DNA from 3 places in the Streptomyces sp. NPDC006332 genome. Region 1 is predicted to be linked to each of the others. Evidence: predicted binding sites of a transcription regulator. Region 1 holds the regulator's gene; each other region holds the start of a gene.

The links. The regulator HrcA, encoded in region 1, represses chaperone genes, less so after heat shock. The targets are predictions, from matches to a motif close to TTNGCACTCNGNNNNNCNGAGTGCNAA.
Region 2: the regulator HrcA is predicted to act here: its motif matches at 6,135-6,161, upstream of groES (co-chaperone GroES).
Region 3: the regulator HrcA is predicted to act here: its motif matches at 2,236-2,262, upstream of groL (chaperonin GroEL).

Annotation. Positions count from the first base shown of each region.
Region 1 is NZ_JBEXRA010000019.1:85,205-95,279, reverse strand. It holds gene ABZ027_RS19170 (ATP-binding SpoIIE family protein phosphatase) at 1-1,442, shown strand, start outside; gene hemW (radical SAM family heme chaperone HemW) at 1,578-2,810, shown strand; gene ABZ027_RS19160 (DUF3097 domain-containing protein) at 2,976-3,788, opposite strand; gene ABZ027_RS19155 (MBL fold metallo-hydrolase) at 3,832-4,563, opposite strand; gene hrcA (heat-inducible transcriptional repressor HrcA) at 4,734-5,750, shown strand; gene dnaJ (molecular chaperone DnaJ) at 5,751-6,887, shown strand; gene ABZ027_RS19140 (nitronate monooxygenase) at 7,033-8,115, shown strand; gene ABZ027_RS19135 (16S rRNA (uracil(1498)-N(3))-methyltransferase) at 8,115-8,873, shown strand; gene ABZ027_RS19130 (VOC family protein) at 8,911-9,303, shown strand; gene ABZ027_RS19125 (hypothetical protein) at 9,382-9,912, shown strand; gene ABZ027_RS19120 (S41 family peptidase) at 9,987-10,075, shown strand, end outside.
Region 2 is NZ_JBEXRA010000014.1:141,332-151,406, reverse strand. It holds gene ABZ027_RS15685 (LacI family DNA-binding transcriptional regulator) at 1-793, shown strand, start outside; gene ABZ027_RS15680 (LCP family protein) at 946-2,001, shown strand; gene ABZ027_RS15675 (YciI family protein) at 2,115-2,471, shown strand; gene ABZ027_RS15670 (sigma-70 family RNA polymerase sigma factor) at 2,599-3,804, shown strand; gene ABZ027_RS15665 (methyltransferase domain-containing protein) at 3,812-4,981, opposite strand; gene ABZ027_RS15660 (polysaccharide deacetylase family protein) at 5,228-6,043, shown strand; gene groES (co-chaperone GroES) at 6,307-6,615, shown strand; gene groL (chaperonin GroEL) at 6,747-8,372, shown strand; gene ABZ027_RS15645 (ester cyclase) at 8,465-9,172, opposite strand; gene ABZ027_RS15640 (SDR family oxidoreductase) at 9,251-10,024, opposite strand.
Region 3 is NZ_JBEXRA010000012.1:47,439-57,513, forward strand. It holds gene ABZ027_RS13625 (NADH:flavin oxidoreductase) at 1-287, opposite strand, end outside; gene groL (chaperonin GroEL) at 483-2,108, opposite strand; gene ABZ027_RS13635 (cold-shock protein) at 2,559-2,765, opposite strand; gene ABZ027_RS13640 (MoaD/ThiS family protein) at 3,196-3,471, opposite strand; gene thrC (threonine synthase) at 3,585-4,871, opposite strand; SAM riboswitch class I at 4,889-5,029, opposite strand; gene ABZ027_RS13650 (glucosyl-3-phosphoglycerate synthase) at 5,206-6,150, shown strand; gene ABZ027_RS13655 (trehalose-6-phosphate synthase) at 6,270-7,658, shown strand; gene otsB (trehalose-phosphatase) at 7,897-8,781, opposite strand; gene ABZ027_RS13665 (DUF3263 domain-containing protein) at 8,988-9,227, opposite strand; gene ABZ027_RS13670 (extracellular solute-binding protein) at 9,327-10,075, opposite strand, start outside.

The sequences.
Region 1 (10,075 bases):
GCGCCAAGACGGTGTGGGCGCGGCTGCCCGCGCACGCCGCCCCGTCCGCCGAGGAGAGCGCTCCGCACGCGGGGGAGCGCGGGCTGCGGGTCGCCGGGATACTCGCCCCCGAGCCGCAGCGCACCGAGCGGGAACGGGACTGGCTGGGCCGGGGCGCCCTGTCCTTCCTCGCCGAGGCCTCCGACCTGCTCGCCGGGCAGCTCGACGAGAACCTGGTGGCCGCGCTTGCCGGGCAGCTGATCGTGCCGCGGCTGGCCGACTGGTGCGCGGTGTGGCTGGAGGACGAGGTCACCGCCCGGGCCGGCTGGACGGCCGACGGGACCGCGGGCGCCGGGCCGCAGCTGGCCCGGGTGTGGCACGGCAGCGAGAACCGGATCGAGGAGCTCCGGCAGGCACTGGAGAAGGAACCGCCGCAACCGCCCGACCCGGCCCGCTCCGGACCCGTGCCCTTCCCCTGGCCGGCCCAGGCCCTCGGCCCGGACGGTTCCGCGCTCGCCTACCGCCTGACCGTGGGCGGCCGTCCGCTGGGTACCCTGGCCATCGGCCGGGCCGGACTGCTGAGCTTTCCCGACGAGATCACCGGGCTCGTCGAGGACCTCAGCCGCCGCGTCGCCCTGGCCGTCTGCGCGGCCCGCCAGTACGCCCGGCAGGCCACCATCAGCGCCGTGCTGCAGCGCGGCCTGCTGCCCGGCTCGGTCGCCGAGATACCGGGGATGCGCAGCGCCCTGGTGTACGAGCCGTGCGACAAGGGCGGGCCCAGCGGCGACTTCTACGACCTCTTCCCGGCCGGCGACGGACGCTGGTGCTTCGCCGTCGGGGACGTCCAGGGCAAGGGGCCCGAAGCCGCCGTGGTCATCGGCCTCGCGCGGCCCTGGCTACGGCTGCTGGCCCGGGAGGGCTACCGGGTGGCCGACGTCCTCGACCGGCTCAACCAGCTGCTCCTGGACGACGCGACGGAGGCCGCGGACGCGGCGGCCCGCGCGCTGGCCTCGGCGGGCGGCCGGCCGCCCGGTCCCGGCGACGGCCCGCAGACCCGGTTCCTGTCCCTGCTCTACGGCGAGCTGGCCCCGTTCCGGGGCGGAGTGCGCTGCACCCTCGCCTCCGCCGGACATCCGCTGCCGCTGCTGCTCGGCGCGGGTGGCGAGGTCCGTACGGCCGCACGTCCGCAGACGCTGCTCGGGGTCATCGAGGACGCCACGTACACCAGCGAGACCTTCGAGCTGCGGTCCGGAGACAGCCTGCTGTGCGTGACGGACGGGGTGACCGAGCGGCGCAGCGGCTCACGCCAGTTCGACGACGAGGACGGGCTGGCTCAGGCGCTGGCCGGATGCACGGGGCTGGACGCGGAGCAGATCGCGGAGCGCATCAAGCGGCTGGTCCACGAGTTCGGACCGCGTCCGCCGGAGGACGACCTGGCGTTGCTGGTCCTGCAGGCGGAGTAGGGGCCGTGCCGGTCTGGAAGAGGGGGGTGGGTGCTCCCGCCGGTGTGCGGGACAGAGGCAGGGGGCGGGCATTCCTGGCGGTGCGGGACAGAGGCGGGGTGTGGGTGCTCCCGGCGGTGCGGGACAATGGGGGACATGCCTTCCGCACTCCCCGACGGCGAGCCCGTGCCCGACGACGGCGCCCTGCCCGCGTCCGCGCTCGCCGGGGCGGCCGACCGTCCCCTCGGGTTCTACCTGCACGTCCCGTACTGCGCGACCCGCTGCGGCTACTGCGACTTCAACACCTACACGGCGACCGAACTGCGCGGCACCGGCGGCGTCCTCGCCTCCCGCGACAACTACGCGGACACCTTGACCGACGAGATCCGGCTCGCCCGCAAGGTCCTCGGCGACGACCCGCGCGAGGTCCGCACGGTCTTCGTCGGCGGTGGTACGCCCACGCTGCTGGCCGCGGACGACCTGGTGCGGATGCTGGGAGCGATCCGCGACGAGTTCGGCCTCGCGGCCGACGCGGAGATCACCACGGAGGCGAACCCGGAGTCGGTCGACCCGAGCTATCTGGCCACGCTCCGGGAAGGCGGCTTCAACCGGATCTCCTTCGGTATGCAGAGCGCGCGCCAGCACGTGCTGAAGGTCCTGGACCGCACGCACACGCCGGGCCGCCCGGAGGCCTGCGTCGCCGAGGCCCGTGCGGCCGGCTTCGAGCATGTGAACCTCGACCTGATCTACGGCACCCCGGGCGAGTCCGACGACGACTGGCGAGCCTCCCTGGCGGCGGCCCTCGGCGCCGGACCCGACCACGTCTCGGCGTACGCGCTGATCGTCGAGGAGGGCACCCAGCTCGCGCGCCGGATCCGCCGGGGCGAGGTCCCGATGACCGACGACGACGTCCACGCCGACCGCTATCTGATCGCGGAGGAGACCCTGTCGGCGGCGGGCTTCGACTGGTACGAGGTGTCCAACTGGGCCACGTCGGAGGCGGGCCGCTGCCGCCACAACGAGCTGTACTGGCGCGGCGCCGACTGGTGGGGCGCGGGGCCGGGCGCGCACAGCCATGTGGGCGGGGTGCGCTGGTGGAACGTCAAGCACCCGGGGGCGTACGCGGGGGCGTTGGCGGCGGGGCGGTCGCCGGGGGCCGGGCGCGAGCTGCTGTCCGAGGAGGACCGGCGGGTGGAGCGGGTTCTGCTGGAGTTGCGGCTGGTGGAGGGGGTGCCGCTGGATCTGCTGCGCGAGGCGGGGCTTGCGGCGGCGCGCCGGGCGGTGGGGGACGGGCTTCTGCAGGAGGGGGCGTATGCGGCGGGGCGGGCGGTGCTGACGTTGCGGGGGCGGTTGTTGGCGGATGCGGTGGTGCGGGATCTGGTGGACTGAGGTCGGGCTCTCCCCGGGGGGAGGGGGAGGGGGAGGGCGGAGGGCAGGGCGGGGTTTTCTCGCCCCCGCCGCCCCTACCCGTCCCGTCCCTGGGGGCTGCCGCCCCCTGGCCCCTGCTTCGGCCCTGAAGGGGCCTCGTCCTCAAACGCCGGACGGGCTGAATGCTCAGCCCGCACCCGGTGCCGTGACGAAGTCGATCAGTTCCTCCACTCGCCCCAGCAGTTCCGGTTCCAGGTCCCGGTAGGAACCCACCCGTTTCAGGATCGCCTGCCACACCGCGCCCGTGTTCTCCGGCCAGCCCAGCGCCCGGCAGACCCCGGTCTTCCAGTCCTGCCCGCGCGGTACGCGGGGCCAGGCGGCGATCCCCAGGGACGACGGCTTCACCGCCTCCCAGATGTCGATGTACGGGTGGCCCACCACCAGGGCGTGCTCGCTGGTGACCGCCTGGGCGATGCGCCACTCCTTGGTGCCGGGGACCAGATGGTCCACCAGGATGCCCAGGCGGGCGTCGGGGCCGGGTGCGAAGTCCGCCACGATGGACGGGAGGTCGTCCACGCCCTCCAGGTATTCGACGACCACGCCCTCGACGCGCAGGTCGTCGCCCCACACCTTCTCGACCAGCTCGGCGTCGTGCCGGCCCTCGACGTAGATGCGCCCGGCGCGGGCCACGCGGGCGCGTGCGCCGGGGACGGCGACCGAACCGGACGCGGTACGGGAGGCACGTACCGGAGCCTGCCCGGTCGGTCGGACCAGGGTGACCGGCCGGCCCTCCAGGAGGAAGCCCCGGGGCTCCATCGGGAAGACCCGGTGCTTGCCGAAGCGGTCCTCCAGGGTGACCGTGCCCGCCTCGCAGCGGATCACCGCACCGCAGAAACCCGACCCCGGTTCCTCGACCACCAGGCCGGGCTCCGCCGGGACCTCCGGTGCGGGCTGGGGCTTCTTCCACGGCGGGGTCAGGTCCGGAGAGTACTGGCGCATTCGGATGACGATAGGAGAAGACCGGGCCGTCCGGCCGTACGGGTCACCGCGACACGCCGAAGCGCTCCGCCAGCGCGTCCCGCTGTGCCCGTACGAACCCCGCGTCCACGACCGCTCCGTGACCGGGCACGTACCGAGCGTCCTCGCCGCCCAGCTCCAGCATCCGGTCCAGCGCGGCCGGCCAGCGCGACGGTACGGCGTCCGGGCCCGCCATGGGCTCGCCGGACTCCTCGACCAGGTCGCCGCAGAAGACCACCTCGGGCGAGCCCGGCACCAGGACCACGAGGTCGTGGGCGCTGTGGCCGGGCCCCACGTTCGCCAGCAGGACCTGCCGGCCGCCCCCCAGATCGAGGGTCCACTCGCCGGAGACCCGGTGCCGCGGCACCACCAGGGCGTCGACCGCCTCGTCCGCCAGGGCCTCCGCCAGACCGTTGCGCACCCCGTCCGTCCGCAGCTCCTCCCGCGCGACCCGCCCGTCGAGCACCGTGTCGATGCCCACCGCGCCGAACACCTCCGCCCCCGCGAACGCCGCGGTGCCGAATACGTGATCGAAGTGGGGGTGGGTGAGCGCGAGATGGGTCACACGATGACCGGCGAGCTCCTCCGCCGCCGCCCGCAGCCGCGCACCCTCCTGGAGGCTCGACCCGGCGTCGATCACGAGGGCCCGGCCCTCGCCGACGACCAGCCCCACCGTGCAGTCCCAGCCGGGCAGCCGACACCGCCCGACCCCGGCCGAAACCCGCTCCCATCCCAGCTCTTCCCAAGTCACCCTCATACCGCGACGCTAACCGGAGCGGCGCGCCGGGGCACGGCCTCGTGGGACCGGCCTTGCCCGGGGCGTACCCCACGGCCGTACACTGGGCCGGGGACGCTGGCACTCGGATATGACGAGTGCCAGGCCGGGAACCCAGGGGACTGGGGGACGACTTCTGGAGGTGGGCGCGGATGCTGAGTGAACGCAGGCTCCAGGTGCTGCGCGCCATCGTCCAGGACTACGTCGGTACCGAGGAGCCCGTCGGGTCCAAGGCGCTCACCGAGCGGCACAACCTCGGCGTCTCCCCGGCGACGGTCCGCAACGACATGGCCGCCCTGGAGGACGAGGGGTTCATCGCCCAGCCGCACACCAGCGCCGGGCGGATCCCCACCGACAAGGGGTACCGGCTGTTCGTCGACAAACTGGCCGGCGTCAAGCCGATGACCGGGCCGGAGCGGCGTGCCATCCAGAACTTCCTCGACGGCGCCGTCGACCTCGACGACGTCGTGGCGCGGACAGTGCGGCTGCTCGCGCAGCTGACCCGGCAGGTCGCCGTCGTGCAGTACCCCTCGCTGACCCGTTCGACCGTGCGCCACGTCGAGCTGCTGTCACTCGCCCCCGCGCGGGTGATGCTCGTGCTGATCACGGACACCGGGCGGGTCGAACAGCGGATGGTCGACTGCCCGGCGCCGTTCGGCGAGAGCCCGCTCGCGGATCTGCGGGCGCGGCTCAACAGCCGGATCGCCGGCCGTCGTTTCACCGACGTCCCGCAGCTGGTGGAAGACCTGCCGGAGGCCTTCGACATCGAGGACCGCGGCACGGTCACGACGGTGCTCTCCACCCTCCTGGAGACGCTCGTCGAGGAGAACGAGGAGCGGCTGATGATCGGCGGCACCGCCAATCTGACCCGCTTCGGGCATGACTTTCCCCTCACGATCCGTCCCGTCCTGGAGGCGCTGGAGGAGCAGGTCGTGCTTCTCAAGTTGCTTGGCGAGGCGGGGGATTCGGGCATGACCGTACGGATCGGTCATGAGAACGCCTATGAGGGACTCAACTCTACTTCTGTGGTCTCGGTCGGTTACGGTTCGGGCGGCGAGGCAGTCGCCAAGCTCGGCGTGGTCGGACCGACCCGCATGGATTACCCGGGAACGATGGGAGCGGTACGCGCAGTGGCACGGTACGTCGGACAGATCCTGGCGGAGTCGTAAGTGGCCACGGACTACTACGCCGTTCTAGGCGTGCGCCGCGACGCGTCGCAGGACGAGATCAAGAAGGCCTTCCGGCGGCTCGCACGCGAGCTGCACCCGGACGTCAACCCCGATCCGAAGACCCAGGAGCGGTTCAAGGAGATCAACGCCGCCTACGAGGTGCTGTCGGACCCGCAGAAGAAGCAGGTCTACGACCTCGGCGGCGACCCGCTCTCGCAGGCGGGCGGCGGCGGTGCGGGCGGTTTCGGAGCCGGCGGCTTCGGCAACTTCTCGGACATCATGGACGCGTTCTTCGGCACGGCGTCGCAGCGCGGCCCGCGCTCGCGGACCCGGCGTGGCCAGGACGCGATGATCCGGCTCGAGATCGAGCTGGACGAGGCCGCCTTCGGCACCACGAAGGACATCCAGGTCGACACGGCGATCGTCTGCACCACCTGCAGTGGTGAGGGCGCGGCGCCGGGCACCACCGCGCAGACGTGTGACATGTGCCGCGGCCGCGGTGAGGTGTCGCAGGTGACGCGGTCCTTCCTCGGCCAGGTCATGACCTCGCGGCCCTGCCCGCAGTGTCAGGGCTTCGGCACGGTCGTCCCGACGCCGTGCCCGGAGTGCGCCGGTGACGGCCGGGTCCGCTCCCGCCGCACGCTGACGGTCAAGATTCCCGCCGGTGTCGACAACGGCACCCGGATCCAGCTCGCGGGCGAGGGCGAGGTCGGGCCCGGCGGTGGTCCCGCCGGTGACCTGTACGTCGAGATCCACGAGCTGCCGCACTCGCAGTTCCAGCGCCGGGGAGACGACCTGCACTGCACGGTCACCCTCCCGATGACCGCGGCCTCCCTGGGCACCAAGGTCCCGCTGGAGACGCTGGACGGTCTGGAGGAGGTCGACATCCGGCCCGGCACCCAGTCCGGCCAGTCGATCCCGCTGCACGCCCGCGGTGTCACGCACCTGCGTGGCGGCGGACGCGGCGACCTCATCGTGCACGTCGAGGTGCAGACCCCGTCCAAGCTCGACCCCGAACAGGAACGGCTGCTGCGCGAGCTCGCCAAGCTGAGGGGCGAGGAGCGGCCGCAGGGGCAGTTCCAGCCGGGGCAGCAGGGGTTGTTCTCCCGGCTGAAGGACGCGTTCAACGGTCGCTGAGCCTGCCCGGCGGCGGGCCCCGAGGGCACCTCTGAGGGGCCCTCGGGGCACCGCTCAGAGGACTTGCCACCCGGAGACACCAGCGGCCCGTGCCGGGCGGAAGGCCGGATTCGGACTTGTTCGAGGGACGTGACAACATGCCGTCATGTCCTCCGCACTGACCGATCTCTTCCCTTACCCGATCGTGCAGGCCCCCATGGCGGGCGGCGTCTCCGTACCGACGCTCGCCGCCGCCGTGTGCGAGGCCGGCGGGCTCGGGTTCCTCGCTGCCGGGTACAAGACGGCCGACGGCCTGTACCAGGAGATCAAGCAGCTGCGGAGCCTCACCACCCGCCCCTTCGGCGTGAACCTCTTCCTGCCGCAGCCGGAGTATGCGGACCCCGCCGCGGTCGACGTCTACACCCACCAGCTGGCCGGCGAGGCCGCCTGGTACGAGACCGAGCTCGGCGACAAGGACAGCGGCCGCGACGACGGCTACGAAGCCAAACTCGCGGTGCTGCTCGACAACCCGGTCCCGGTGGTCTCCTTCCACTTCGGCGTCCCCCAGCCGGACGTCCTGGACTCGCTGCGCCGGGCCGGCACCCTCACCCTCGTCACCGCGACCACCGCCGAGGAGGCCCTCGCCGTGGAACGGGCCGGCGCCGACGCGGTGATCGCGCAGGGCGTGGAGGCGGGTGGCCACCAGGGCACCCACCGGGACATCCCCGAGACCGACGGCTCGGGCATCGGGCTGCTGTCGCTGGTCGCCCAGATCCGCGAGACGGTACGGATCCCGATCGTCGCCGCCGGCGGCATCATGCGCGGCAGCCAGATCGCCGCCGTACTCGCCGCGGGCGCGTCCGCGGCCCAGCTCGGCACGGCGTTCCTCGCCACCGCCGAGTCCGGCGCGAACGCCGTCCACAAGCACGCGCTGACCAACCCCCTGTTCGTCCGCACGGAGCTGACCCGCGCCTTCTCCGGCCGGCCGGCCCGCGGCCTGGTCAACCGCTTCCTGCGCGAGCACGGCCCGTACGCGCCCGCCGCCTACCCGGAGATCCACCACCTCACCTCGCCGCTGCGCAAGGCGGCCGCCAAGGCGGGCGACGCGCAGGGCATGGCGCTGTGGGCGGGACAGGGCCACCGGATGGCCCGCGAACTGCCCGCGGGGCAGCTGGTCGAGGTGCTGGTGGCCGAACTGGCCGCCGCGAAGGCGGCGTTGTCGTCCTGCCCGGCCACGGGTGACGTCTGATGACCGCGCCGGTCTTCGTGGTCGACCCGCTCGAGCTCCCCGACTTCTGCGGCGGGGAGCTCGTCCTCGACGGCCCGGAGGGACGGCACGCCGTCTCCGTGAAACGTCTGCGGCCCGGCGAGGACGTCGTCCTCACGGACGGGCGCGGGCGCTTCGCCGAGGGGGCCGTCAAGGCCGCCGAGGGCAAGGACCGGCTGGTCGTCTGCGGTCTGGAGATTGTCGAGGAGGAGCCGCGGGAACAGCCGCGCATCACCGTCGTCCAGGCACTGCCCAAGGGCGACCGGGGCGAGCTGGCCGTCGAGACGATGACCGAGACCGGCGTCGACGCGATCGTGCCGTGGGCCGCGTCCCGCTGCATCACGCAGTGGAAGGGCGACCGCGGCGCGAAGGCGCTCGCCAAGTGGCGTGCCACCGCCCGCGAGGCCGGCAAGCAGTCCCGCCGGGTCCGCTTCCCCGAGGTCGCGGAAGCGGCGACGACCAAGCAGGTCGCGGCACTTCTCGCCGAGGCCGACTTCGCCGCCGTACTGCACGAGGACCGCGTCTACGACAGTGCGCCGCTGGCCACCGCCGAACTCCCCACCGAGGGCGAGATCGTGCTGGTCGTCGGCCCCGAAGGGGGCGTCTCCCCTGAGGAGTTGGCGCTCTTCGCCGAGGCGGGTGCGAAGGCGTACCGGCTGGGCCGTACCGTGCTGCGTACCTCGACCGCGGGCACGGCCGCGACCGCACTGCTCCTCGGCCGCACCGGCCGATGGTCCTGACCGACCCTGACTGACCCTGACCGACAAGGGGAACACGGTGGAACTCGCCCAGGTACGGCTCCTCGTCTCCGACTTCGCCGCCTGCTACCGCTTCTACGACGAAGTCCTCGGCCTGAAGCCCCAGTCGGGGGCGGCGGACGGACCGTACGAGAAGTTCAGCGCCGCCACCGGCGCGGCCGGTGTCGCCCTCCAGGACCGGGCCATGATGGCCGAGATCCTCGGCGAACTCGGTGACCCGGCCGCCGGTCACCGCTCCCTGGTCGTCCTGCGCGTCGACGACCTCGACGCCTACTGCGAGCAGATCACCGGGCGCGGGGCCTGCCTCCTGCACGGCCCGTCCCCCATGACGGACCGGATGCGCGTCGCCCACCTCAAGGACCCCGAGGGCAACCTGGTGGAGCTTCAGGAGTGGCTGCTGCTGCGCGGCTGACGGGGCCTGCGCTCCGGGGCGCGTGAGTGGCCGTATGCGCTCTACCGTCGTGGGCCGGACGGTGGCAGGCTTCCCTTCATGGGGGCGTTGAGACGGACTTGGCGTCGGCCACGCGGACAGCGGGTGGTGGCCGTGGCGGGACTCGCCGTGGTCGCCGTGGGCGGAGTCGTGGCCTGTGAGCCGGGCGGGCTGAACACCGCGACGGTGGCCTATACGACGGATCAGACCGTGACGGCCGAGCTGGAGCGGCAGAAGGCCGACGTACGGTGGCTCAACTGCACGGCCTCGTACGACGACGGGGCGAGCCCGAGCCCGAGCGAGCACACCGTGGCCTCCGTCGACTGCAAGGGCGAGACGGACGACGGCAAGGACATCACCGTCACCGGCAAAATCACGCGTGCCGTCAGCGGCGCCTGTGTGCGCGGGGATCTGACCGCCAAGATCGACGGCAGGCAGTGGTTCCACGTGAACGGGCTCGGCAACTGCGAGGCGAAGACCACCCCGCCCGTCAGCCGGCCCGGACAGCCCGGGCCCACCGTCACGGTGACCGTCACCAGGACCGTCTGGTGCCAGGTCGACCCCTCCTGCCGACCCGTCGAGGGCAAGTGATCTTCCGGTGGCGGCGATTGGCCAAGTGATCGAAACCCCTGTTCTCGGGCGACGCGCGTGCATAGGGTGATCGGGTGACACAGCCAGCGACGTCGCCGTCTCCCGCGTACTTCCGGTATCCGCACCTGCACGGCGAGTCGGTCGCCTTCACCGCCGAGGACGA
Region 2 (10,075 bases), on a different contig from region 1:
GATGGAGGTCATCCGGGGCGTGGAGAACGTGGCCCGGGAGGCCGGGCTGAGCGTGGTGCTGAGCGAGAGCGCCGGACGGCTCACCCCCGGACGGACCTGGGCCGACCAGGTCGCCGCCCGCCGCCCGCACGGCGTGATCCTGGTGCTGAGCGGCCTCGACGAGTCCCAGCGCGCTCTGCTCAACAGCCGGTCCATCCCGTTCGTCGTGATGGACCCGGCCGGTGACCCGGGCGCCGACGTGCCCTCGATCGGCGCCACCAACTGGCAGGGCGGGCTCGCCGCCACCCGGCATCTGGTCGAACTCGGGCACACCCGCGTCGGCGCGATCAGCGGGCCGTCCCGGATGATGTGCAGCCGCGCCCGGATCGACGGCTACCGGGCGGCTCTGGAGACCGCCGGGCTGCCGGTGGACCCGGAGCTGATCGCGGCCGGCGACTTCCACCACGAGGCCGGCTACCGGCGGGGACTGGAACTGCTGCGCCGCCCGGACCGGCCGACCGCCGTCTTCGCCGGCAACGACCTCCAGGCGCTCGGGCTGTACGAGGCCGCGCGCGAACTGGGGCTCAGGATCCCGGAGGACCTCAGCGTGGTCGGCTTCGACGACCTGCCGGTGGCGCCCTGGGTGGGGCCCCCGCTGACGACCGTACGGCAGCCGCTGACCGAGATGGCGGAGGCGGCCGCGAAGCTGGTCCTGGAGCTCGGGCGGGCGCAGGGTGCTCCCGCCGCGACCCGGGTGGAGCTGGCGACGAGCCTGGTGGTGCGGGCCAGCACGGGGCCGCCCGCGGGGGTGTAGCGGGACCACTCCGAAGCCAGTCGGTTGCCCGACCGAAAGTTTCGGAAGTCCAGACGGGGTCCATGGTGAGAAGTGTGAGATTTTCCGAAGAAAACCGCCGAGTGCCGCCGTTCCTAACAACCCCCTAATAATTCGGACGTACGTTCTTCCCCGTGACGGGAGACGACGCGAACGACGGGGCCGGGGACGCGGGCAGACCAAGAGGCCGGCGGTCGACAGCGCTCAGGGCCGCCGGTCTCACCCTGACGGGAGCGCTGGTGCTGGGCATCGCGGCGGCCGGCTGGGCGTACTGGCATCTCAACAGCAACATCAAGAGCGTCGACATCAACAGCGCGCTCGGCGCGGACCGTCCGCCCAGGGCGGTGACGGCACCGCCCGGGGCCACCGCCTCCCCGCTGCCCACCGGATCCCTGAACATCCTGGTCCTGGGATCGGACTCGCGCAGCGGCAAGGAGAACCAGGCGCTCGGCGGCGGGAACAGCGAGGGCGCCCGGTCCGACACGGCGATGGTCGTGCACCTGGACGCGGGCCGGACGAAGGCCACCGTGGTCAGCATCCCGCGCGACACGCTCGTCACCCGGCCCTCCTGTCCGTTGCCGTCGGGCGGGTCGACGGCGGTGGCGTACAACGCGATGTTCAACAGCGCGTACTCGGTGGGCGGCCCGGCGTGCGCGGTGAAGACGGTCGAATCCCTCACCGACGTCCGCATGGACCACTACATCGAGATCGACTTCTCGGGTTTCACGAAGCTGGTGAACGCCCTCGGCGGCGTCACGGTCACCACGGACGAGGACATCGCGGACGACGACAGCCATCTGACCCTGAAGGCGGGCACCCACCACCTCGACGGCAAGCAGGCCCTCGCCCTCGCCCGCACCCGGCACGGCATCGGGGACGGCAGCGACCTCGGCCGCATAGGTCTCCAGCAGAAGCTGGTGAAGTCCCTGCTGGAGCAGATCGCCGCGACCGACCTGCTCACCGACCCAACGGAGCTGTACCAGGTCGCCGACTCGGTCACCGCCAGCCTCACCACCGACACCGGTCTGGACTCGCTGACCGAGCTGATCAGCCTCGGCCAGAGCCTGAAGGGCCTGTCCGCCGGCCAGGTGCGGACGGTGACCATGCCGGTCGTGCCCGCACCCTCGGACCCCAACCGGGTGGTCGCCGAGCAGCCGGAGGCGAGCGACCTGTGGAAGTCGCTGCGGTGACCGGAAAAAAATCCCCGGAGAATTTCCGCGCCCGTGTCGATCCCGGCGTCTTCCGATCGACGCAGGGGTGAGAGGCCGGGAACGACCCGGCCCGTACGGCACGAGGAGTCACCATGCCGCGCTACCTGTCGCTGGTACAGATCGACGAGAAGACCGCGCCCGCCGAGGGCCCCAGCCCCGAGCTGATGCAGCGGATGGGCGAGCTGATCGAGGAGGTCACCAAGGCCGGCGTGATGCTGGACACCCAGGGGCTGGCGCCGTCCGCGCAGGGCACCCGGGTGCGCTGGGAGGGCGGACAGCTGTCCGTCACGGACGGGCCGTTCACCGAGACCAAGGAGGTCGTGGGCGGCTACGCGATCATGCAGTGCAAGGACAAGGCCGAGGCCATCGAGTGGACCAAGCGGTTCCTGAAGGTGCACGAGGAACACTGGACGGTGACCTGCGAGGTGCGGGAGATCGCGGAGGGCTGAGGGGGCCTTTCACTAGGCCCGCCCGGGCCCGGCGGCTTGGCCGGGCGGGCGTGCGGGTGTCGAATGGAGGGCTGTGACCACACAGCCCTCCGCCGACGCGCGCGGCACCATCGAGACCGTCTTCCGCATGGAGTCCCCGCGCATCATCGCCGGCGTCGCCCGTATCGTCCGGGACATCGGCATCGCCGAGGAGATCGCCCAGGACGCGCTGGTCGCGGCCCTGGAGCAGTGGCCGCGGGAGGGCGTCCCCGACAACCCGGGCGCCTGGCTGACGGTCACCGCACGACGCCGGGCCGTCGACCTGATCCGCCGCCGGGAGAACTACGCCCGCAAGCTGGCCGAGATCGGCCGGGACCTGTCGGACGTGGCACCGCCCCAGGAGCCCGCCGACCCCGACGACATCGACGACGATCTGCTCCGGCTGGTCTTCACCGCCTGCCACCCGGTGCTGTCCGCCGAGGCCCGCACCGCCCTCACCCTGCGGCTGCTCGGCGGCCTGACCACGCCCGAGATCGCCCGCGCGTTCCTGGTCCCGGAGGCCACGGTCGCGCAACGCATCGTCCGGGCCAAGCGCACCCTGGCCACCAAGAACGTCGCCTTCGAGGTTCCGTACGGCCCCGACCGGGAGGCCCGCCTCGGCTCCGTGCTCGACGTCATCTACCTGATCTACAACGAGGGGTACGCGGCCACCGCCGGAGACGACTGGCTGCGTCCGGGCCTGTGCGAGGACGCCCTGCGGCTGGCCCGCGTGCTGTCCGGCCTGATGCCGAAGGAGCCCGAGGTCCACGGTCTGACCGCGCTGCTGGAGTTCCAGACGTCCCGCGCGGCCGCCCGCACCGGCCCGTCCGGTGAGCCGGTGCTCCTCAGGGACCAGAACCGCAGCCGCTGGAACCGTATGCTCATCGCCCGCGGCATCACCGCCCTCGGCCGCGCCGACACCCATGCCACCGGCGCCCCGGGCCCCTACGCCCTCCAAGCCACCATCGCCGCCTGCCACGCGATCGCGGGCTCCTACGAGGAGACCGACTGGCCCAGGATCGCCACCCTGTACGGCCTGCTCGCCGCCCGCGCCCCCTCCCCGGTCGTCGAACTCAACCGCGCGGTCGCCGTGTCGATGGCGGACGGACCGGGCCCGGCCCTGGAGATCGTCGACACGCTCGCCGCCGAACCCGCGCTGCGCGACTACCACTTGCTCCCGAGCGTGCGCGGGGATCTGCTGCTGCGGCTGGGCCGCCGCGAGGAGGCGCGGGCGGCGTTCGAACGGGCGGCGGAACTGACCCACAACGAACGGGAACGGGAGTTGCTGCTGCGGAGGGCGGCCGAGGCGTCCTGAGCCCTTCTCAGACGGGATGCCCGAGGAGCATCGTGGGAGCTCCCGCGACCCGGGTCAGGAACACCGTCGCCGAGTTCGGCCCGTGCTGCTTGGGGAGGGCCTTCCTGCGCAGTTCCTCCGGCTCGACCGCCGACCCCCGCTTCTTCACGGTCAGCACGCCGACCTCGCGTTGCCGCAGCAGGGCCTTCAACTTCTTCACGCCGAACGGGAGTTGATCGGTGATCTCATAAGCGGACGCGTACGGGGTGGGGCGCCGCTCGTCGGCCGTGACGTAGGCGATCGTCGGGTCGATCAGCCCGCCTCCCAGGTCCTCGGCGACCTCGGCGACCAGGTGGGCGCGGATGACGGCGCCGTCGGGCTCGTACAGGTACCGGCCGACCGGGCGGACCTCGGGGTCGGGCAGACCGCGGGAGAGCAGGGTGCGGGGCCCCGGCAGCAGCGTGGCCCGGACGGCGCCCGGCTCGGCGCCGAACCACAGCACGGCCTCCTTCACGTCTCCGCCGTCCGAGACCCACTCGGCCTCCGCCGCGGCGGGGACGGCCTCGTGCGGGATGCCCGGGGCCACCTTCAGGCCCGCGTACGGAGCCTTCAGCGCGGCCCGCACGGCCCACGACAGGGGCGGCGAGTACGCCTCCGGGTCGAAGATCCGGCCGCGCTTGGAGGAACGCCGGGCCGGGTCGACGAACACCGCCTCGTACCCCGCCGTGTCGACCTCCGTCACGTCCGCCTCGCGCACCTCGATCAGGTCGGCGAGGCCGAGCGCGTCGGCGTTCGCGCGGGCCACGGCACAGGTCAGGGGGTCCCGGTCGACGGCCAGGACGCGGATCCCGGCCCGCGCGAAGGCGATGGCGTCCCCACCGATCCCGCAGCACAGGTCGGCGACGGACCGCACCCCCCGCGCCCGGAAACACCCGGCCCGGTACGCCGCCACGCTCGCCCGGGTCGACTGCTCGACCCCGTTCGGGGTGAAGAACATCCGCCCGGCGTCCTCGGCCCCGAACTTCGCCGCCGCCCGCTGCCGCAACCGGGCCTGCCCGAGCGCCGCCGACACCAGCGCGGCGGGATGGTCGCGGCGCAGCCGGGTGGCGACGGCGAGTTCGTCGGCGGGGGCGGTGTCGCGTACTTCGTCGAGGAGGGCGCGGCCCTCGGGGGCGAGGAGGGGAGCGAGGTCGTTCACCCGTTCATTGTGAGCCAGTCGGTGGACGGTCCGCCCCCGGCGGCGACGTCACCCCGGGTTCACGGCGGTGGCCTGCGAGGATCCGGCACCATGCCAAGGGGTCGTACACACCAGCCACACCCTCCACCAGCCCTGCCTGCCTGGGCTGTCGTACGCCCGCCGGACGTGTGAGATCCGCGGCATGCGGGACGTGACGGAGGAGCGGTACGGCGAGGGGCACGCCGTGAGCCGGCCCGAGGGCCGGCGGTGAGGCGGTGGGCGCCGACGGCCGGAGTCCTGGCGCTGTGTCTGCTCGCCGGCTGCGCCCAGTCCGTCGACCCCATCGAACGGCTCGGGAAGAAGGCGGCCCAGCGGGTCGGCCCGCACGGCTCCGCTTCGGCGGGGCGGCCCGCGTACCGCCGCTGGGGACTGGCGGGCCCCCTGCCGTCCGCCCCACGGCCACCCGCCCGGCCCGCCGCCCCGCACGCCGCGGGCCCGGGCCTCGCACCCGTGGTGGACCGCGTCCGCACGACCGACCGGGTCGTCTTCCTGACCTACGACGACGGCGCCGAGCGGGACCCGCGCTTCATCGACCTGGTCCGCGAACTGCGGCTGCCGGTCAGCATGTTCCTCACGGACAGCGTCGTCGGACCGGGGTACGGCCACTTCGCGCGCCTGAAGGCGGTCGGCGCGAGCATCCAGAACCACACCCTCGACCACGCCGCCCTGCGCGGTCTGCCCTACGCCGGCCAGCGCGCCGAGATCTGCGGCCAGCAGGACAAACTCAGGTCCCGCTTCGGCGTCCGCCCGCACCTGTTCCGCCCGCCCTACGGCACGTACGACACGACGACCCTGCGCGCGGCCACCGACTGCGCGGTCACGGCGGTCGTCCTGTGGCGGGCGTCCATGGACGGCGAGCGGCTGACCTTCGCGAAGGGCGAGAGCCGGTTGCGCCCGGGGGACATCGTGTCGGTGGCCTCGGGTGAGTCCGCGGCCCGGTCGCCGAGGGAGCGCACGGTACGGCTGCTGCGGGAGATCCAGGGGGCGGGTCTGACGGTGGGGCGGCTGGAGGACTACCTGTAAGGGAGCAGGGGAGTCCGGGCGGCGTCTGCTCCGTTCGCGGGCCCGCTGGAAGATGAACGCCGGACGAAATCCGCGCCGCGCGCCGACCGGATTGGCACTCCGCTTGACCGAGTGCTAATCGCGGTCATAGTCTCGGACCTGGCACTCCCCCCTGGAGAGTGCCAACTAGCGACGGGCAGGTCCGGCACCCGCGACGACGGATCCACCTGGTCGCCACCTCAGACAGTTAACCCCGTGAGATCTCCGAAGGGGGAGGTCGGATCGTGACGACCACCAGCTCCAAGGTTGCCATCAAGCCGCTCGAGGACCGCATTGTGGTCCAGCCGCTCGACGCTGAGCAGACCACCGCCTCTGGCCTGGTCATTCCGGACACCGCCAAGGAGAAGCCCCAGGAGGGCGTCGTCCTGGCCGTCGGTCCGGGCCGCTTCGAGAACGGCGAGCGTCTTCCGCTCGACGTCAAGACCGGCGACATCGTGCTGTACAGCAAGTACGGCGGCACCGAGGTGAAGTACAACGGCGAGGAGTACCTCGTCCTCTCGGCTCGCGACGTGCTCGCGATCATCGAGAAGTAGTTCACCTCGCTTCGCCTCACCGCGAAGCACCTTGCATTGAGCTGCGCCCCTGGCCCCCCGCGATCACTAATGAGCCGGGCGCCGGGGGCGCGGCTAATTTCACCTAGATTTCCGAGAGGGCTCACGCTCCCATGGCGAAGATCCTGAAGTTCGACGAGGACGCCCGTCGCGCCCTCGAGCGCGGCGTCAACAAGCTCGCTGACACGGTCAAGGTGACGATCGGCCCCAAGGGCCGCAACGTCGTCATCGACAAGAAGTTCGGCGCTCCCACCATCACCAACGACGGCGTCACCATCGCCCGTGAGGTCGAGGTCGAGGACCCGTACGAGAACCTCGGCGCCCAGCTGGTGAAGGAGGTGGCGACCAAGACCAACGACATCGCGGGTGACGGCACCACCACCGCCACCGTGCTCGCCCAGGCGCTGGTGCGCGAGGGCCTGAAGAACGTCGCCGCGGGTGCTTCCCCGGCCGCCCTGAAGAAGGGCATCGACGCCGCGGTCAAGGCCGTGTCCGAGGAGCTCCTCGCGACCGCCCGCCCGATCGACGAGAAGTCCGACATCGCCGCCGTCGCCGGTCTGTCCGCCCAGGACAACCAGGTCGGCGAGCTCATCGCCGAGGCGATGGACAAGGTCGGCAAGGACGGCGTCATCACCGTCGAGGAGTCCAACACCTTCGGTCTGGAGCTGGACTTCACCGAGGGCATGGCCTTCGACAAGGGCTACCTGTCGCCGTACTTCGTCACGGACCAGGAGCGCATGGAGGCCGTCCTCGACGACCCGTACATCCTGATCACCCAGGGCAAGATCTCCTCGATCCAGGACCTGCTGCCGCTGCTGGAGAAGGTCATCCAGACCAACTCCTCCAAGCCGCTGCTGATCATCGCCGAGGACGTCGAGGGCGAGGCGCTCTCCACCCTGGTCGTGAACAAGATCCGCGGCACCTTCAACGCGGTCGCGGTCAAGGCTCCCGGCTTCGGTGACCGCCGCAAGGCCATGCTCCAGGACATCTCGATCCTGACCGGCGCCACGGTCGTCGCCGAGGAGGTCGGCCTCAAGCTCGACCAGGTCGGCCTGGACGTGCTGGGCTCCGCCCGCCGTGTCACGATCACCAAGGACGACACCACGATCGTCGACGGCGCCGGCAACTCCGACGACGTCCAGGGCCGCGTCGCCCAGATCAAGTCCGAGATCGAGAACACCGACTCCGACTGGGACCGCGAGAAGCTCCAGGAGCGCCTCGCGAAGCTGGCCGGCGGCGTGTGCGTGATCAAGGTCGGCGCCGCCACCGAGGTGGAGCTGAAGGAGAAGAAGCACCGTCTGGAGGACGCCATCTCCGCGACCCGCGCCGCGGTCGAGGAGGGCATCGTCTCCGGTGGTGGCTCCGCGCTGGTCCACGCCGTCAAGGTCCTCGAGGGCAACCTCGGCAAGACCGGCGACGAGGCCACCGGTGTCGCGGTCGTCCGCAAGGCCGCCGTCGAGCCGCTGCGCTGGATCGCCGAGAACGCCGGCCTGGAGGGCTACGTCATCACGGCCAAGGTCGCCGAGCTCGACAAGGGCCAGGGCTTCAACGCCGCCACCGGTGAGTACGGCGACCTGGTCAAGGCCGGCGTCATCGACCCGGTGAAGGTCACCCGCTCCGCCCTGGAGAACGCCGCCTCCATCGCCTCCCTGCTCCTGACGACCGAGACCCTGGTCGTCGAGAAGAAGGAAGAGGAAGAGCCGGCCGCCGCGGGCCACGGCCACGGCCACGCCCACTGAGGCACCCCGCTCGCAGAGGGCCCCGTTCCGCACCCAGGTGCGGAACGGGGCCCTTCCCCTTCGCGGGTCATTCGCCCGGCCGAGGCGGCCGACTACTTCTCCAACGCGTCCAGCGCACCCAGCTGCTGCATCAGGCCCAGCTGGTCGTGTTGCCACCAGGTCTCCGCGATCTTCCCGTCGGGGGAGAACCGGAACATGGTCGTCCCCGTCATGGTGACCCGCTTCCCGGTGGCGGGAATCCCCAGGAAGTCCGCCTTGTGGGTGGCGTTCCAGGTCCACCGCGCGCAGGCCCTGTCACCCTGGGTGATGAGGTCGTCGACCGTGAACGTGAAGTCGAAGGCGGCCCGCCACATCCGGAACTCGGCACGGGCGGAGTCCAGCCCGATCGTGTCCTGCGGGTGGATCGGATCGCGGCTGTGGATGTCCTCGTCGAGCAGGTCGTTCATCGGCGGCAGATCGCCCGCGGTCGACAGCGTCTCGAAGAACCGCCGTACGTTCGCCGCGTGCAACTGCTCGTCCCGCACGACCTCCAGGTCGGTGAACGTCGGCGTCTCCTCGCACAGGGCGACCATGTCCTGGAAGATCCGGTCGGTCTCCGGCAGCGCGGAGTTGCGCATCGCCTCCTCGTACGAGGGGAACTCCACGATCTCGATGAGGTGCGACGCGTCGGAGCGGTCCTTGGCGACCACCGCGTGCGTCGCGGTCCGCTTTCCCTTGGTCTGCTCGACCCACGTGTCCATCAGCCGGTTCATCTCGTCGAACCGGTCGGTCCTGCAGTCGATGAGCTGTACGAACGTCATGACGCCGCCTCCGGCCCCCCTGGACCCGGTTTCCGTCCCGACCATTCTCCCACCGGAGGGGCGACGCCACCTGCTCACCTACTGGGGCCCGTACTTGCGCCCCGTCTTCGAGCTGATCCCGCCCAGCAGCGACCGCGGAGTGACCTTCACCAACCCCATCAGCGCCTTGTACCGCGGATCCGGGATCGACAACGACTTGCCGCGCGCCAGATCCGCCAGCGCGGCCGCCACCAGCTTGTCCGCGTCCAGCCACATCCAGCCGGGGATGTTGTCCGTCCCCATCCCGGCCCGCTGATGGAACTCGGTGCGCACGAACCCGGGGCACAGCGCCATCAGCCGTACCCCGGTGCCCGCCAGGTCCTTCGCCACGCCCTGGGTGAACTGCACGACCCACGCCTTGGACGCGCCGTACGTCCCGCGCGGCATGAACGCCGCCACCGAGGCGACGTTGACCACACCCCCGCGCCCCCGCTCCCGCATCGCCTCGGTCGCCGCCGACGTCAGCCGCAGCACCGCCTCGCAGTGCACCTTGAGCATGGCCAGCTCGTCCGCCATGGGTACGTCGAGGTAGCGGCCCTTGTTGCCGAAGCCCGCGTTGTTGATCAGCAGGTCGACGGGGTTCTTGCGGTCGCCGAGCCGGTCGGCCACCGCCTCGATGCCGTCGTCCGTCGCGAGGTCGGCGGTGAGGACTCCCGCCTCGATGCCGTGCCGGTCGTGCAGTTCGGTCGCCTGTTCCCGCAGCCGCTTGGTGTCGCGGGCGACCAGGACGAGGTTGTGCCCGTCCGAAGCCAGCCGCCGTGCGAACGCGGCACCGATGCCCGCGGTCGATCCCGTGATGAGAGCCGTTGTCATGACGCAAGGTTAGTGACCCGGGCCGTGCGGCTCGCCCCCGCACAGGGCCTT
Region 3 (10,075 bases), on a different contig from region 1:
ACCTTCGCCCAGCCCGCGAGCTGCTCCTCGCCGTGGAAGCGCGGGATGCTGTCGCTCTGCCCGGCCGAGTCGTGGCCGACGTACGTGCCCTCGGTGACGATCAGACCGACGCCCGCGGCGGCCCGGCGCGCGTAGTACGAGGCCACGTCCGCGCCCGGGATGCCGCCGGGGGAGAACGCGCGGGTCATCGGCGCCATCGCGATGCGATTGGGGACGGTCAGGCCGTTGAGGGAAACAGGCCGGGAGAGGACTTCGGCCGCGCGGGAGGCGGAGGCGGCGACGGTCACGTGGGGACTCCTCAGGACAGAACGGGTGGGACCGGTTGGTATGTGCATGCGCATATACGTTGCGTAGGCGTCAACCGGCGCGTCCGCCCCGGCATTCCGCTGATGTTGTGACCCCGGACACGCCCGAGGGCGGCACCCCCTGTGTCCAGGGAGTGCCGCCCTCGGTCAAGGACGGTTGATCAACCCTCAGGTCGATCAGAAGTCCATGTCACCGCCCGGCATGCCGCCGCCGGCCGGGGCAGCGCCCGCCTTCTCCGGCTTGTCGGCGATGACGGCCTCGGTGGTGAGGAACAGCGCGGCGATGGAGGCGGCGTTCTGCAGCGCGGAACGGGTCACCTTCGCCGGGTCGATGATGCCCTCGGCGATCATGTCGACGTACTCACCGGTCGCGGCGTTCAGGCCGTGGCCGACGGGCAGGTTGCGCACCTTCTCGACGATGACGCCACCCTCGAGACCACCGTTGACGGCGATCTGCTTGAGCGGGGCCTCCAGGGCCAGCTTCACGGCGTTGGCGCCGGTCAGCTCGTCACCTTCGAGGTCCAGCTTCTCGAAGACCGAGGAGGCCTGCAGCAGGGCCACGCCACCACCGGCGACGATGCCCTCCTCGACGGCCGCCTTCGCGTTGCGAACGGCGTCCTCGATGCGGTGCTTGCGCTCCTTGAGCTCCACCTCGGTGGCGGCACCGGCCTTGATGACCGCGACACCGCCGGCGAGCTTCGCCAGGCGCTCCTGCAGCTTCTCGCGGTCGTAGTCCGAGTCGCTGTTCTCGATCTCGGCGCGGATCTGGTTGACCCGGCCCTGGACCTGGTCGGAGGAGCCGGCACCGTCGACGATGGTGGTCTCGTCCTTGGTGATGACGACCTTGCGGGCACGGCCCAGGAGGTCGATGGAGGTGTTCTCGAGCTTGAGACCGACCTCCTCGGAGATGACCTCGCCGCCGGTGAGGATGGCGATGTCGTTCAGCATCGCCTTGCGGCGGTCACCGAAGCCCGGGGCCTTGACGGCGACGGACTTGAAGGTGCCGCGGATCTTGTTGACGACCAGGGTCGACAGGGCCTCGCCCTCGACGTCCTCGGCGATGATCAGCAGCGGCTTGCCCGACTGCATGACCTTCTCCAGGAGCGGGAGCAGGTCCTTGACGGAGCCGATCTTGGAGTTGGCGATCAGGATGTACGGGTCGTCGAGCGACGCCTCCATACGCTCCATGTCGGTGGCGAAGTACGCCGAGATGTAGCCCTTGTCGAAGCGCATACCCTCGGTGAGCTCCAGCTCCAGACCGAAGGTCTGGGACTCCTCGACGGTGATGACGCCTTCCTTGCCGACCTTGTCCATGGCCTCGGCGATGAGCTCGCCGATCTGGGTGTCGGCGGCGGAGATGGAGGCCGTGGAAGCGATCTGCTCCTTGGTCTCGACATCCTTGGCCTGCTCGAGGAGGGCACCGGAGACGGCCTCGACGGCCTTCTCGATACCGCGCTTGAGGGCCATCGGGTTGGCGCCGGCGGCTACGTTGCGCAGGCCTTCCTTGACCAGGGCCTGGGCGAGGACGGTCGCGGTGGTCGTACCGTCACCGGCGACGTCGTCCGTCTTCTTGGCGACTTCCTTGACCAGCTCGGCGCCGATCTTCTCGTACGGGTCCTCGAGCTCGATCTCCTTGGCGATGGAGACACCATCGTTGGTGATCGTGGGGGCGCCCCACTTCTTCTCGAGGACGACGTTGCGGCCCTTGGGGCCGAGCGTCACCTTGACGGCGTCCGCGAGCTGGTTCATGCCGCGCTCGAGGCCGCGCCGTGCCTCCTCGTCGAACGCGATGATCTTGGCCATGTGAAGTGGTCCCTCCAGGACTGGGGGTGATTCCTTCGGACCGCGCCCGCGCCCGCGACGGACGGCTCGCACGCCTCGTGGTTCCTTGCCCCACCTGGCCTGCGGGCCTCACCGACTCGGTCCTTCTTTGTCACTCTCACCTTCAGAGTGCTAACGCCAATGATTAGCACTCGCCCCCCGAGAGTGCAAGGCGCACTCGCGAAGCGAGTGCTCGTTGAGGGGTGGTGGTCGGGCGACGGGCGGGCGCAAGCGCCTAGGGGGGATCCGCAGGTGAACAGTGCACCCGGACGTACCCCGGGGCGTGTCCGGTGCGCCACCCACCGGGCAAGTCGCGCCCCCGCGTGGACGGACGGCTCGCGCCCCGGGCACACCGAAGGGCTCACACCCCCTGAGAGGTGCGAGCCCTTCGAAGAAGAACAGAAGAACGTCGCTGCAGTTACCCGGCGCGATTCAGCCGGTCGCCAGACGGACCATGTCCGCCTGCGGCCCCTTCTGACCCTGTGAGATCTCGAAATCGACCCGCTGCCCCTCTTCCAGGGTGCGGTACCCGTCCATCTGGATGGCGCTGTAGTGGACGAAAACATCCGCACCACCGTCGACCGCGATGAAGCCGTACCCCTTCTCCGCGTTGAACCACTTGACGGTGCCCTGAGCCATGCCTAACTCCCCTATTACTGGCCCTTGCACAGACCCACACTTCGTGGATCCGGGTCAGACCTCACCCCCCACATGATTGGGGGCGTGCGCCGGAACGCGTCGACCGCGGCCGAATGTATATGTCCAACTGCCGTCTGCAACAGGTCAATCGGACGAGAATTCTGGACGCACGCGATCCGGAATGTGGCGAGAATTCGCCTGAATCCAGGGCAAGTCGGGCCCCGCAAAGCTCACAAAAGCCACGAACGAGGCACACACTTTGGCTACATCTCGTCGGGCGCACGGCAGAAACAAGGTCTGCCGACCTGTGAAGCGGCAACGCGTTCCCCAACTGTACCGCGCTCAACCACATTGAATTGCCCCCTCCGCTTCTCTCACGGAGGGGGCAATTCTATGAACGCTCGGTAACTGATGTTACCGAAGGTAATGATCAGCCGCCGGCGACGGCCGGAATGATGGAGACACCGGCGCCGTCCGGAGTCGCGGTCTCCAGACCCTGCTCGAAGCGAACGTCGTCGTCGTTGACGTACACGTTGACGAACCGGCGCAGCTTGCCCTGGTCGTCGAGAACGCGCGCGGCGATGCCGGTGTGGTTCTTCTCCAGGTCGGCGATGACCTCGCCGAGGGTGCTCCCCTCGGCGGCGACCTCGGCCTGACCACCGGTGTAGGTGCGCAGGATGGTGGGGATGCGGACGTTGACGCTCATGCTCATGACCTCCGGTCAGGTGTGGCGCCCCATAGGGGCGCGGGGCTGTGTTGAATGTGCGGCTACCGCCGCGTGGGCGCGACCAGCCCCCACCGGCCCGCAGACGAAACGAGTTACTGGACGAGCCCAGCCTCACGGAAGGACTCAAGGTTCGGGCGAATGGTCGCAGTCAGCCCCGTGTCGGCCACCGCATCCAACGTCTTGAGACCATCACCCGTGTTCAGCACCACCGTGGTCTTCGTCGGGTCGAGCAGACCGTTCTCGATCAGCTTCCGCGTCACACCGACCGTCACACCACCGGCGGTCTCCGCGAAGATGCCCTCGGTCCGCGCCAGCAGCCGGATCGCGTCGACGACCTGCTCGTCGTTCACGTCCTCCACCGCGCCGCCGGTGCGACGGGCGATGTCGAGCACATAGGGACCGTCGGCCGGGTTGCCGATCGCCAGCGACTTGGCGATGGTGTTCGGCTTCTGCGGCCGGACCACGTCGTGCCCGGCCTTGTAGGCGACGGACACCGGCGAGCAGCCCTCGGCCTGCGCGCCGAAGATCTTGTACGGCTTGTCCTCGACGAGCCCGAGCTTGATCAGCTCCTGCAGACCCTTGTCGATCTTCGTGAGCTGCGAGCCGGAGGCGATCGGGACGACCAGCTGGTCCGGGAGCCGCCAGCCGAGCTGCTCACAGATCTCGTACGCCAGCGTCTTGGAGCCCTCGGCGTAGTACGGCCGCAGGTTCACGTTGACGAAGCCCCAGCCCTCGCCGGCCGGGTCGCCGATCAGCTCGGAGCAGAAACGGTTCACATCGTCGTAGTTGCCGTCGATGCCGACGAGCTCTCCGCCGTAGACCGCGGCCATGACGACCTTGCCCTGCTCCAGGTCGTGCGGGATGAACACGCAGGAACGGAAGCCGGCCCGGGCGGCGGCGGCGCCCACCGCGCCGGCGAGGTTGCCGGTGGAGGAGCAGGACAGGGTGGTGAAACCGAAGACGCGGGCGGCCTCGATGGCCTGGGCGACGACCCGGTCCTTGAAGGAGTGCGTCGGGTTGCCGGAGTCGTCCTTGACGAACAGCTTTCCGGCGTCGACGCCCAGCTCACGGGCCAGGTTGTCGGCCTTGACGAGCTTGGTCCAGCCGGGGTTGATGTTGGGCTTGTCCGCCACGTCAGCCGGGACGGGCAGCAGCGGCGCGTAGCGCCAGATGTTCGCGGGGCCCGCCTCGATCCGCTTGCGGAGTTCCTCGGCGTCGTAGGCGGAGAAGTCGTAGGCGATCTCGAGCGGGCCGAAACACTCCTCGCACGCGAAGACCGGGCCGAGGGGCACCCGGTGACCGCACTCGCGACAGCTCAGCGCGGCGGCGGGGCCGAGGTCTACGGTGTTCGTGGTGCTTGCATCAGTCTGCACAGCCATGGAGGCGAGGCCCTTTCTCCTCATCTTCCTCACGACGCACTTCGCCGTGAGACGGATTTGGCACCTTCCCTAGTCGGGAGCCTCGCTGGTGACGAGAACCGACTGGAGGGTTGCCGGGGCTTCATCGGGCCGTATCCCTCTGCCCCTCTGGATGAGCGGTATGTGGTTGTTGATCGGTGTAACAAGGCGGCGACCCCGACCTGCGATGGTCACCCGCGTTGTTCAAGACTGTAACCGAAGGCCAGGACAGTTGAGATAGTCGTCCGAACCGCGAGATGGATCACCTGGCACGTGGATCACGGTCTCGCCGAGAAACGCAGAGGAGCCGCGCACTGTGCTGAACGAAGTCGAGCGCTGGCTGAACACCCGCTCCTGGTCGAAGAACGATCGCCCGCTCCACAGGATCCTGGCAGCGAAACGCGCCACCGGCCAGTCGGTCAGCGTGGTGCTGCCGGCGCTCAACGAGGAGGAGACGGTCGGTGACATCGTCGCCGTGATCCGTCACGACCTGATGTGTCAGGTCCCGCTCGTCGACGAGATCGTGGTGGTGGACTCGGGATCGACCGACCGCACGTCCGAGGTGGCCGCCGCGTCCGGGGCGAGGGTCGTCCACCGCGACGACATACTGCCCCGCATCCCGGCCGTCCCCGGCAAGGGCGAGGTGCTGTGGCGCTCGCTGCTGGTCACCGGCGGCGACATCGTCTGCTTCATCGACGCCGACCTGAAGGAGTTCTCCTCCGACTTCGTCTCCGGGATCGTGGGCCCGCTGCTCACCGAACCCGGCGTCGACCTGGTCAAGGGCATGTACGACCGCCCGCTCGGCGGGAAGGCCGGCCAGGGCGGCCGGGTCACCGAACTGATGGCCCGCCCGCTGCTGAACATGCATTGGCCGCAGCTGGCCGGTTTCGTACAGCCGCTGGGCGGCGAGTACGCGGCCCGCCGCTCCCTGCTCGAACAGCTGCCGTTCCCCGTCGGATACGGCGTCGAGCTGGGCATGCTGGTCGACGCCCTGCACCTGGTGGGCCTCGACTCCCTCGCCCAGGTCGACCTGGGCGTGCGCGTCCACCGTCACCAGGACGGGCAGGCACTGGGCCGCATGTCCGCCGCGATCTACCGCACCGCCCAGCTCCGGCTGGCCCGCGGCCACCTCGTCCGGCCCGCCCTCACCCAGTTCGAACGAACGGGGGACGGCTTCGAGCCACGCACCTACTCGGTCGACACGGAGGAGCGCCCGCCGATGGCGCAGATCGCGGAGTACGCGGCCCGGAAGGTCGCCTGATGCGGGTTGGGCGCCCTCTCCGGCCGTGCGACGCGGACCACGCAGTCCGTGTCTCCACCATCCGTGGCGAATGTCATCCGTACGTTTGAGCGTTTCCGGGCCGGGCTAGGTTGAGGCGTATGTCCTCCACCAACGGTGCTGCTCAGGTACTGGTCGCGTCGAACCGCGGCCCGGTTTCGTACGAGGTGCGCGAGGACGGCTCGCTGCACGCCAAACGGGGTGGCGGCGGGCTGGTCTCGGGGCTGTCCGCGATCGGGTCGGACGCGGGGTCCCTGTGGGTGTGCTCGGCGCTGGGTGACGGCGACCGGGAGGCGGTGCGGCGCGGGGTCGGCGAGGACGGCGTGCGGATGCTGGACATCCCGGCCGACGTGCACGCCGACGCGTACAACGGCATCGCCAACTCGGTGCTGTGGTTCGTCCACCACATGCTGTACCAGACCCCGCTGGAGCCGGTCTTCGACGCGGAGTTCCGGCGGCAGTGGGCGTCGTACGAGACGTACAACCGGGCGTTCGCCGAGGCGCTGGCCGAGGAGGCGGCACCGGGGGCGTCGGTCGTGGTCCAGGACTACCACCTGACGCTGGTCCCGGGCCTGCTGCGGGAACTGCGCCCGGATCTGCGGATCGGTCACTTCACGCACACGCCGTGGGCGCCGCCGGAGTACTTCCGGATGCTGCCGGACGACATCGGCCGGCAGGTCCTGCGGGGCATGCTGGGCGCCGACCGGCTGGGTTTCCTGACCCACCGCTGGGCGGACGCGTTCACCGCGTGCGCCGAGGAGTTCGCCGGGGGGCTCGGGAGCACCCGGATCGGGGTGCACGGGCTGGGCGCCGACGCGGACTTCCTGCGCGGGCGGGCGCACGAGGCGGACGTCGACGAGCGGATGGCGGCGCTGCGGGCCGAGGTCGGCGAGGGCCGCAGGACCATCGTCCGGGTGGACCGCACCGAGCTGTCGAAGAACATCGTGCGGGGCCTGCTGGCGTACCGGCAGCTGCTGGAGGACCACCCGGAGTGGCGCGAGCGGGTGGCGCACGTGGCGTTCGCGTACCCCTCGCGGCAGGACCTCGCGGTGTACCGGGACTACACGGCCGAGGTGCAGCGGCTGGCCGATGAGATCAACTCCCAGTACGGGACGCCGGGTTGGACCCCCGTCGTGCTGCACGTCAAGGACGACTTCGCGCGCTCACTGGCGGCCTACCGACTGGCCGACGTGGCCCTGGTGAACCCGATCCGGGACGGCATGAACCTGGTCGCGAAGGAGATTCCGGTGGTCTCCGACGAGGGCTGCGTGCTGGTGCTGTCGCGGGAGGCGGGGGCGTACGAGGAGTTGGGGGACGACGCGATCGCGGTGAACCCGTACGACGTGGTGGCGACCGCGCGGGCCCTGCACGAGGCGCTCACCCTGCCGGCCGGCGAACGGGCCGAGCGCACGAAGCGGCTCGCCGCGGCGGCCACGGCGTTGCCGCCGGCGCAGTGGTTCCTGGATCAGCTGGGGGCGCTGAAGGCCTGATTTCCGCGGGGGCGCTGAAGGCCTGATTTCCGCCCCCGCCGCCCCTACCCGTCCCGTCCCCGGGGGCTGCGCCCCCGGACCCCGCTGTCGGCCCTGAAGGGGCCTCGTCCTCAAACGCCGGACGGGCTGGGTGGTGGCCCGGACGGGCTGGGTGATGCCCCCGGACCAGCCGGGTGATGCCCCGGACCGGCTGGGTGATGGCCCCGACCGGCTGGGTGATGCCCCGGACCGGCGCCTGTCAGCTCACGTGCGCCGCCAGGTACCGCAGCAGCGCCACCACCCCCGCCGGGCCGTCCACCACCAGGTCGGCCCGCTTGCTCAGCTCCGTCACCTCGTCACTGCCGCTGCACACCAGCAGGCCGGGGGTGCCGTCGGAGCGGAGTGTGTCGACGGCGGCGAAGGCGGGGAGGTCACCCAGGTCGTCGCCGCCGTAGAGGACCGACCCGGCGGAGATCTCGCGGGCGTACTCGAGCAGGGCGACGCCCTTGTCCATGCCGGGCGGCCGCAGTTCCAGGACCATCCGCCCGGGTTCGACGATCAGTCCGTTCCGAGCGGCCAGCTCGGTGAGCGGCGCACGCAGGGCCTCGAAGGCGGCCTGCGGGTCGGAGGCCCTGCGGGTGTGGACGGCGAGCGCGCGGCCCTTCTCCTCGATCCAGGTGCCCTGCCAGGAGCCGATCCGGTCGAGGAAGCCGGGCAGTTCGGCGCGGGCGGCGACGACGCCGGGGTGCTCGGCGGGGGCGTTGACGGTGCCGGTGACGGCGTCCCAGCGTTCGGCGCCGTAGTGACCGAGGACGACGAGACGTTCCAGCCCCGGAACACCCGCGAAGCCACCGTGCCGGACCGCGACACCGGCCGGCCGACCGGTGACCACGGCGACGGCGGCGACCTTCGGCGCGAGGGCGGCCAGCGCGGGCACCGCGTCCGGATGCGCCCGCGCCTGCTCGGGGTCCGCCACGATCGGGGCGAGCGTCCCGTCGAAGTCGAGCGCGATCACCGCCCGGTCGGGCCGCGCGAGGATGGCACCCAGCCCGTCCCGCCCGGCAGCAGTAGCGGGCTTCGGCAGGGGGTCAGTGACGTGCGGATCAGTGGAGTGCGGGTCCGTGGAGTCCGTGTGGCTGCCCATGAACCGACCATATCCACGAACGACACGAGCATTCTCGACACACCTCGGGCATTTTCGTCCACGCCGCGACCTACCGACCCCCAAGACGCTCACCTCGCGCCCCACCGAGTCGGGTGGTGGGTGGGCAAAGGCCCGGGGGCCTGGGGGCGGAGCCCCCAGCAAGGGCCCGCACCAGCACCGGTGCCGAAATCCCACCGTTCACCGGACTACCGCTCGCCCCGCCGACCCTCCCGCACCCTTCGGAGCCGATTCACCGTCACCGGATCGAACGCCAGCGCCCTCTCGTCGTCCAGCAGGGCATTGAGCAACTGGAAGTACCGCACGGGCGCCAGCCCCAGCTCCTCCCGTATCGCCCGCTCCTTCGCGCCGGGCCCGCTGAAGCCCCGTCGTTCCAGCGCGAGGATGTCCCGCTCCCGGCGGTCGAGCCGCCCCTGCTCCTCGTCCATGCCCGGCACGCTAGCCGCCACCACCGACAGCGACCACCGCGCACGTGCACCGCCACCGCACCGCACCGCAGCGCAGCGCACCGCCCAGCCAGCCGCCGGCTACTCCGCGCTCTGCGCGGTCGTCGCCGCCGCCTGGAGCTGGTCCAGGACCGCCGAGGGGCTGCCGTTCGGGGCGACGGCCCGGCCGATCCGCTGCTTGATGTCCGCGCTGACCTCCGCCCAGGAGGTCTGCCCGGCGGGGTACAGCTCGGAGACCGGCAGCTCGTCGAGGAACGGCTTGAGGTCAGCGTCCCGCTTCGCCCCGCTCATGGTCTGGGACGCGGACGTGGTCACCGGCAGCAGGTCGTACTGGCGCGAGAAGGCGAGGACGTTCTTCTCGTCGTACACGAAGTCGAGGAAGTCGCCGATCTGCTCGGCGTGGCCGTTCTTCTTGAACGCGGTCATCCAGTCGGCGACGCCCATCGACTCCCGGCTGGGCCCGTCCTGGCCGGGCATCGGCACCATGCCGTACTTCACGCCCTTCTCGTCGGCCATCTTCATCAGCGAGGGGTGCCCGTTCAGCATGCCGACGTCCCCGTCGGTGAACGCGTTGAACGCGTCGGCACGGTTGAGGTCGGCGGGGGCGACCGGCCCGGTCAGGCCCTTGTCGACGAGCTCGCTCTTGAGCCAGGTGAAGGTGTTGACGTTCTCCGTGGAGTCGAGGGCGTAGCCGCCGCTCTCCGCGGTGTAGCCGCCCCCGCCGCTGAGCAGCCACTGCATGGTCTCGGCCTGCGCCTCCTCGGGTCCGAGGGGCAGCGCGTACGGGTACTTCACCCCGCGCGCCTTCAACGTCTCGGCGTCGGCGGCGA